2 regions of the Cronobacter sp. 153480017-3 genome follow, and region 2 is predicted to be linked to the other one. Evidence: predicted binding sites of a transcription regulator. Region 2 holds the regulator's gene; the other holds the start of a gene.
The links. Region 2 encodes Fur, which represses iron uptake genes when iron is present. Its sites were predicted from a motif close to ATAATAATGAGAACNACTATCAA; they were not measured.

Region 1: the regulator Fur is predicted to act here: its motif matches at 2,626-2,648, upstream of ACUW6V_RS02025 (TonB-dependent siderophore receptor).

Annotation. Positions count from the first base shown of each region.
Region 1 covers NZ_JBSEYN010000001.1:411,612-416,036, reverse strand. Annotated here, with positions in the region: gene yciA (acyl-CoA thioester hydrolase YciA) at 1-230, opposite strand, end outside; gene ACUW6V_RS02025 (TonB-dependent siderophore receptor) at 392-2,581, opposite strand; gene ACUW6V_RS02020 (septation protein A) at 2,812-3,348, opposite strand; gene ACUW6V_RS02015 (YciC family protein) at 3,400-4,143, opposite strand; gene ACUW6V_RS02010 (YkgJ family cysteine cluster protein) at 4,168-4,425, opposite strand, start outside.
Region 2 covers NZ_JBSEYN010000002.1:150,903-155,327, forward strand. Annotated here, with positions in the region: gene ACUW6V_RS05185 (beta-N-acetylhexosaminidase) at 1-903, shown strand, start outside; gene ACUW6V_RS05190 (helix-turn-helix domain-containing protein) at 956-1,567, opposite strand; gene fur (ferric iron uptake transcriptional regulator) at 1,890-2,342, opposite strand; gene fldA (flavodoxin FldA) at 2,633-3,163, opposite strand; gene ybfE (LexA regulated protein) at 3,325-3,606, opposite strand; gene ybfF (esterase) at 3,735-4,425, opposite strand, start outside.

The sequences.
Region 1 (4,425 bases), on a different contig from region 2:
TAACAGCACACCACATCGCCTACCGCGACCGGGCGCAGAAACGTCATGCCGTCGACACGCACGGTTACCACGCGCCCGTGGGCAATTTCTTTGGCAAGGATCGCGCCGCCAATATCCATCTGGGACATCAGCCAGCCGCCAAAAATATCGCCGTTGGCGTTGGTATCGGCGGGCATCGCCAGGGTACGTAAAACCAGTTCACCTTGTGGAGTGGCTTGCTCTGTCGTCATGGGGCTTCTCAGCTAGTGTTATTCGTTCATCGTGCGCAGCCTGAAGGGCGTGGCGCGACCGTATAATAACACCGGTTAAGAGCGCTAAAGGCAGGAAAAAACGGGAAAAGCGGGGTTATCTTGCTGTGGTAAAAGGGGAGGCGCGCCTCCCCCATGAGGCATCAGAACGACATCGTCACACCCGCGTAGTACGCACGGCCCGGTTCGTTATACGTTGAAGCGCCTTCGTTTTCTCGATACAGCGTTTTGTCGAACAGATTGCTGACGCCGCCGTTCAGGCGCAAATCTTTAGTCAGCGCATAGTTTACGCCCACGCCGACGATGGAATACGCGCCGACCTCTTTACGCGAAAGGTTCCCACCGTCTTCAAGACGAATTTCCGCCGCCTGGCGCGGTTTCTGACGACCATAGAAGGTCCAGTTCAAATTGGTGGAGAGCTTGTCAGTCACCTGCCAGTCGAGCATGGTGTTCACGGTATATTTCGGGATAACCGACAGCGGGTTGCCGTTCTTTTTCATTTCCGACTTAATCATATACGTCGCATTGGTGCGCCAGCTCAGCACATCCTTCATGACCGGGATCGTCAGGTTGCCTTCCAGCCCTTCGACCACGGCTTTGCCGCCGTTCTCCCAGCGCAAAATATTGTTGCCGTTAGAGGCGATGCCCACCACGCGATCGCCGGAGACAATTTTGTTACGGTAATCGTTACGGAACCAGGTAAGGCCGGCATCAAAACCCTCTTTGGTGTATTCCAGCCCAATCTCTTTATTGATGCTGATTTCTGGTTTCAGATCGTCATTGCCGAGCAGATAGCAACTGCCGCTCACGCCAATCGGGCAGCCGTTGCCACGCGTGGAGAGCAGATAACCCTTGCTCGACTGATACAGATTTGGCGCTTTAAAGGCGCGCGCGATGCCTGCCTTCAGCTTAACGTTATCGCCAAGTTCCTGTGACACGTTCAGGCTCGGGCTCCAGTTACCGCCAAACTGGCTGTGGTGATCGTAACGCAGCCCCGGAATTACTGCCGTGCCGGGCAACACGTCGATATTATCTTCGAACCAGACCGCACCCGTCGTGGCGCTGTTTTTACTGCTGCGCGAGGCAGCATCGCCGGAGATATCGCCGATGGTTGTACCGCTGACGTTGGTGGCCTGCATGGAGGCCGGATCGTTAAGCTCAGCGCGATCCCACTCGGCCCCGAGCGTGACGGTCTGATCTACCATTAATTCCAGGGGCACGTTGATTTCGCTGCTGGCGCGATAGTTTTCGAGACGGCTGGTGGTGTATTTATCGTCCGTGATCATGCCTTCCACGCGGCCCGTGGTGCCTTCCTGAAGACGGGTATTATTGGTTTTTTCGTAATAAAAACCGGTTTTCGACTGGCCCCAGTCCCAGAGGCCGTTATGGGTAATGCCGTAACTCTGGCGATACATCCGGTTAGTCTCATGACCATAAAGCGACGGAACAAGGCCGTTCGGGCTGGCGTTGCTGTTGCTGTTTTGCGTATCGCCCGCGTAGATATTGCCCTGGCGGCTGTAGCTATATTCGAAATCCAGCATCTGTTCCGGCGTGATTTTCCAGGAGATAACGCTGTTGATGTCTTTATTGCGCACGCCTTCGCGCCCGGCGGCGTAAGAGCCGTTCTGCGCGGTATTGATATCGTAATCGTCGGCGTCTGTTTTATTGATATTGCCGTAGAGGCGCATCGTCAGGGCATCGCCCGCCAGCGGGCCGCTGAGGCTAACGTTTGCGCGACGCGTCGCGCCTTCTTTATCGTTTTCCGGTTGGTTAGTGAAAAGCGACAACGAGCCGTGCCAGTCATTCGTCGGGCGTTTGGTAATGATATTCACTACGCCGCCTGCAGCCCCGCTGCCGTAACGCGCCGCCGCCGGGCCGCGCAGCACTTCAATGCGCTCGACCATTTCCGCCGGCACCCAGTTGGTATCGCCGCGCGTGTCGCGCTCGCCGCGCCAGCTATAGCGCACGGCATTACGCGAACTGACCGGGACGCCATCAACCAGAATTAAAGTGTTTTCCGGGCCCATGCCGCGAATATCAATCTGGCGGTTGTTGCCGCGGCTGCCGCTCGCGCTGTTACCGGTCAGGTTGACGCCGGGCATTTTGCGAATAATGTCTGAAAGGTCGTTCACGGGCGGGTCTTTCTCGATATCCTCTGCGGTGATAATGGAGACGCCGGGCTGCTGTTTCAGCGCCTGCTCAGCGGTTGCCTGAACCACCATTACATCGCCGTCGTTCATCTCCGCCGCCTGTGTAAAACCTGTGCCGCCACCAAGCAGTGAAGCTACCGCCAGCGCCAGCGGTGTGCGAATGCCACGCTTTTTTTCAAACATTATCAATTATTCCATTATGTGTAGAAATGTAATCATTCGCCCGCATGATAATGATAATAATTATCATTACAACATAAAATCGGGATTCTCCATGATTTCTCCACAATTGGTTTATCGTTGTGCAGATGAGAGTAATGGCTTAAAAAATATGAGGAGTTAAGGAACGCTGGCGCAAAAAAAACGCCCCGGGCATAAGCCACAGGGCGTTTTTTCAGTGGAGCGGAAGGGTGTTATTTCTCTTCCTGCGGCATATGACGGTAGATATAAACACCGCTCAGCAGAGTGAAAACCAGCGTCAGGCCAGGAATGCCAAACACTTTAAAGTTCATCCACACCGCTTCCGGGAGCCAGAACGCGACATAAATATTCAGCAGACCGCAGAAAATGAAAAAGAGCGCCCAGGCGATGTTAAGACGCGACCACGCATGCGCGGGCAGGGTAATTTCTTTGCCGAGCATGCTCTGGATCAGCGGCTTTTTCATCACCCACTGGCCAATCAGCAGCGCGCCTGCGAACAGGGCGTAAATGATGGTTACTTTCCACTTAATGAATTCCGCGTTGTGAAAATAGATAGTCAGCCCGCCGAACACCGCGACCAGCACAAACGTCACCAGGGTCATTTTTTCGACCTTGCGGTATTTGTACCAGCTATAGATCACTGCCAGCGCGGTGGCGACGATCAGCGCCGCCGTCGCCCAGAATATGTCATGCAATTTATAGACGACAAAAAAGACGATCAGCGGCAAAAAATCGAGTAACTGCTTCATACATCGGTTCCGTAAAAGGCCCGCGAGCGACCACCGCCGCGGGCAGAAGGGTTATTCCCGGATAAGCATATACAACCGGAAAAGATAAATGAGGAGCAGCGCGGTCAGCAGATTGCTCAGCGTTCCGGCAACCACCGCGCCGATTTGCGGCGTCAGCGCGGCAAACGCGGGCGCGAACAGCAGCAGGGCGGCGCGAGCCAGCAGCCACAGCAGCACCGCAGGCGCGACGAGACGCATATTGCGCCACGCAAGACGCATGCTGTTTCGCATCGCCCCGAAAATCCCGGCTTTATCCTGCGCCATCATTACCGGTGCCAGCGACAATACAATCGCGAGGATCACGCCCGGCACGACCACCAGCAGGATCCCCATCTGCACCAGAAAAGTGGTGAGGAAGATCAGGATAAACAGGCGTGGCAGCAGCGGCGCGGAGGCCCCGATGGCGCGCAGCGCGCTGACGTTTTGCCCGGCGGAAACCGCCTGAATGAGCACCAGCACGCCGCCCACCAGCAGCGTATTGCCGAACATGCCAGAAAATGTCGACGCCGCCGAGGCTTTCAGCAGAACCTGCTGCTGCTCCGGCGTCATATTTTGCACCAGTTCGAACAGGCTGGCGCTGTTGGTCATGGCGTCGCCCTCGCTCAGAATAGCCAGCTGATCCGCGTTCGGCGTAAAGGCGTGACCGAGGATCATAGAAATAAAGGCGCAAAGCAGCGCAATCAGCAGGATGGTGACGAGCTGATTGCGGAAAAAATTACCCGTGTCACGGTAAACGGATTTTGCCGTGATTGACATGCACACTCCTTGGGTTGGCAGATATTATTCCGCCGACGATTGTACCCTGGATGATGGCGCAGTGGCAGGGCTGTAAAGGGCGGCAGCAGGTAAGGAATTGTCAGGAAGCGGCGGCAGACCGTAACGGGCGCGGGCGCGATTGCACGCCTCGTTCTCCACGCCGCCTTCGCCGGACATCGCAAACTCGCGACACGGCGACGGTCGGTTTTCATAGATAGTACAGCGCACCGCCTCGCCAGGCGTGCCCTGCAACGCCACGCAACGGCTCTGTTTTTGGTTAGT
Region 2 (4,425 bases):
GCTGATGTCGAGCACCTCTCCAGCTATTTTGGCGTGGAAGTGAGCAAACTGGTCAAAGCGCATGGCATCGACACCATGCAGGCGTGGCAGGACGGGCTTAAGGACGCGAAAGACGCGAGCGCTTTCGCCACCTCGCACGTCAACGTCAACTTCTGGGATACGCTCTACTGGGGAGGCTTTGATACAGCGAACGACTGGGCGAATAAAGGTTTCCGCGTGGTGGTTTCTAACCCCGATTACGTCTACCTCGATTTCCCGAACGAAGTGAATCCGGCGGAGAGCGGCTACTACTGGGGCACTCGCTTTAGCGACGAACGTAAGATTTTCAGCTTCGCGCCGGATAACCTCCCGCAAAACGCCGAGACATCGGTCGATCGCGATGGCAACGCGTTCAGCGCTAAGTCGGACAAACCCTGGCCAGGCGCGTATGGTCTCTCGGCGCAGCTCTGGAGCGAAGTGGTGCGTACCGATAAGCAAATGGAGTACATGATGTACCCGCGTCTGTTGGCTGTAGCTGAACGCGCCTGGCATCGCGCGGCCTGGGAGCAGGATTATCAGGCTGGTCGCGAATATAAAGGCGGCGAAACCCATCAGGTGGATGTAAAAGCGCTGCATGATGACTGGACGCGCTTTGCGAACCTGGCGGGCAGCCGTGAGCTGCCGAAGCTTGAAAAAGCGGGCGTGCAATTCCGCCTGCCGGTGCCGGGCGCGCGCATTCACGACGGCGTGTTGCAGATGAACGTCAGTCTGCCAGGTGTCGGCATGGAATACTCGACTGATGGCGGCGCGCACTGGCAGCGCTACGATGATGCGAAGCCGCCACGCGTGACGGGTGCCGTACAGGTACGAAGCGTGAGCAGCGACGGTAAACGTTACAGCCGCGTGGATAACGTACAGCCCTAACGCAATAAAAAGCCAGCCTCCGGGCTGGCTTTCTTATGAGCGGGCGCTCTCTCTACAGCGATTCAGGCAGATGGTGAACCGCAACCAGTTTGCCTTTGCTTATCTCAATATTTTTCGCACCGCGCAACTGAGAAAGGGTTTTCATCACCATGCTGCGGGAAAGATTGGTTTTTTTAACGATATAGTCGGCCACGTTAATCCGGTTACGCATGAACTCATCCATTGTCGCGAGACAATCGATATTCGCTTTAATCATGCTGTAGCTGTTTCGTCCCATCATAATTTCTTCGCGATAGCAAAGCATATTAATAAACCATGAGGACAAAATAAGCAGATGTAACTGGCAGTGATTTTTCTCAATTTCCTGAATGAAATAATCAAAAGGAATTAACTGGTAATGGCATTCGGAATCAGCCTGTAATTTGGCGAATTGAGTTTTGCCTAAATTCCTCGCCAGTCCCAGCACAGAGGGTGCGCTGCTTTTTTCCAGCAACAGCCTGTCACTCTGGCGCATCAGAGAGAACTGACCGCCACGAATGATGCAGATCTCCCCGTCCCGAAGCGGGATCAGCGTATTTTTCTCTGCACGAGACCAGTTGCCGTAGCTATTAAAAATATCCGCAATACGGTAAATCTCAGCAAGCGGTTTAGGGGGTAAGACCATGTTGGTTACCTTAATAAAATAAAATTAAATCGTTGCTGTATCTTAATGGATGCTTTTTTATGGCTGCAATAAGGGGCAGAGAACAGAAAAGGAAAAACAGGGATAATCTCATCTCTAACCGATTGAGTGATAAAGATATTTATCTTTTCTGAATTTCGATTTAAAAAAATATATGTGGTTTAATTAAGCATTGTGCGCTGTATTAAAACACTCTAGTTTTCAAATTTTATCTAAAAAAATACATCTATATTTTTGTTAAAGGGGTTTCAGGCAATAAAAAGGCCGACAAATGTCGGCCTGGGATAATGCAGTATAGCGAGCGTTATTTCCCGCCAGCCTCGTGGGCGTGTTCATTTTCGCGGCAGTCGCCATCGGCGCAGTGACCGTACAGATAGAGGCTGTGGTTGGTCAGGCGGATGCCGTGGCGCGTGGCGATTTCACGCTGACGCGCTTCAATAGAATCATCACTGAATTCGATCACTTTGCCGCAATCGAGGCAAATCAGGTGATCGTGATGATGCTGTTGCGTCAGCTCGAAAACGGATTTACCGCCTTCAAAGTTGTGACGAGTGACGATGCCGGCATCGTCGAACTGGTTAAGTACGCGATAGACCGTGGCAAGGCCAATCTCTTCACCCATGTCAATCAGACGCTTATAGAGGTCTTCCGCACTGACATGATGATTGACCGGTTCCTGCAGCACTTCGAGGATTTTTAATCGAGGAAGCGTGACTTTCAGGCCGGCCTTCTTTAATGCGGTATTGTTGTCAGTCATGCGGAATCTGTCCTGTTGCTTAACGACTCGCTCCGGAAGGGAGCGATACATCGGATACGCCGAAGATGAATGCGTCTCATTATAGAACTGACATGCCTAAATGAAAACCGCAAGCGTCCGGCAAAAAAGGGCTTAAAAATCGTGGGCCAGCCAGCGTTTTTCACGTGGAGAGCCTGATAATTAAGAAAGCCATTGTACAGCGTAGTGAGGGAAAGTTAAAAATTTGTAGCAATTATTTTCATTGCTTTTATCTATCAAACGGCGCGGAACGGTGCCCGCGCCGCTTATCATCAGGCGTTGATGATTTCCTGCAGATGCAGCTCTTCGGACACCTGTTTGACCCATTTTTCAACGCGTTCCGCGGTCAGTTCCGGCTGGCGGTCTTCGTCAATCGCGAGACCAACGAAGTGGTCGTCATCAGCGAGGCCTTTAGAAGCTTCAAAGTGGTAACCTTCGGTCGGCCAGTGGCCAACAATGGTCGCACCGCGCGGCTCGATGATGTCGCGAATGGTGCCCAGCGCGTCGCAGAAATATTCTGCGTAATCTTCCTGGTCGCCGCAGCCGAAAAGCGCCACCAGCTTGCCGTTAAAGTCAATTTCTTCGAGCGTCGGGAAGAAATCGTCCCAGTCGCACTGCGCTTCGCCGTAGTACCAGGTCGGGATGCCAAGCAGAAGAATATCGAATGCTTCCAGATCCTCTTTGCTGCTTTTAGCAATGTCATGCACTTCAGCAACGTCAGTCCCGAGCTGTTTCTGGATAATTTTTGCGATATTTTCGGTATTGCCGGTGTCGCTGCCGAAAAAGATGCCTACGATTGCCATAAGAAGAATAACCTCTTGAATCTAAATGTGATGGTGCTGGCATAACGCCCACAGATAGGGCAATCATAGCAGAACAGAAGAAGGTGCGGAAACGCTATCAGGCGCCGGGTGCACTCTCTGCTACATTGCCCGGTCCTTTTGGGTAAAATTCAGACCAGACCTTACTCCTGCAAGGCTTTCAGCTGCGCAAGCAGCATCGCTTCTATCAGCTCGCTGCGGCTAATATTGCGCGCCTGCGCGAGATGGTTCAGCGCGTCTACCGCGTCGGCGTTCAGCTTCAGCTCCACGCGCTTAAGCCCGCGAACTTTGTCACGCTTAAGCTGGTTGCGCTTATTGATGCGCAGCTGTTCGTCGCGCGACAGCGGATTGGTTTTCGGTCTGCCCGGACGGCGTTCATCCGCGAAGAGATCGAGCGTTGTGCGGTCCGTTTGTTCTTTTGCCATGGTATGAGTATAGACAGGGGAAACAGGCTGCCGTGGCGGAGCCCGGCGGTATTTCAGCGCGCCATCATACATCAGGGAGCGAAGCGCGCCAACGCATCCAGCGCGCGACGGCGCCGGTCGGTCTGTTTTTAATCAGTTTCCAGAAAACGACGAATCGCGCGCAGCACCGCCTGCGGTTTTTCGGCATGCACCCAGTGGCCTGCACCCGCAATCACATGCGCGCGGGCTTTGGGGAACTGTGAGAGCAGCGCTTCGCGGTGCGCTTCTTCCACATAAGGCGACGCGCCGCCGCGAATGAACAGCGCCGGGCCGTGCCAGGCAGGCACCGTTTCCCAGCCGACGATATGCGAATACTGATTCCACAGCACCGGCACATTAAAGCGCCACTCGCCATCGATAAACGATTTCAGCAGAAACTGCACCACGCCTTCCTCGCGGATATGCTGGCGCATAATCTCCGCCGCCTGCTGGCGTGAGGTAACGCCCGCGTCGCTCACCGCGTTCACCGCATTGAATATTTCATCGTGACGGCGCACCTGATAATCCACCGGCGCGATATCAATCGCCACCAGCTTTTCAATGCGCGCCGGCGCGAGGGCGGTCACCGCCATTGCCGCTTTGCCGCCCATTGAATGACCGATAAGAATCACCTTATTCAGCCCCAGCGCATCCAGCGTTTCGAGAATATCCTGCGCCATCGCCGGATAATCCATCGTCTCGCTGCGCCCGGAAAGCCCGTGGTTTCGCAAATCAACCTGCACAACGTCATGATCGGCCACCAGATCGCGAGCCAGCACGCCTAGGTTATCCAGGCTGCCA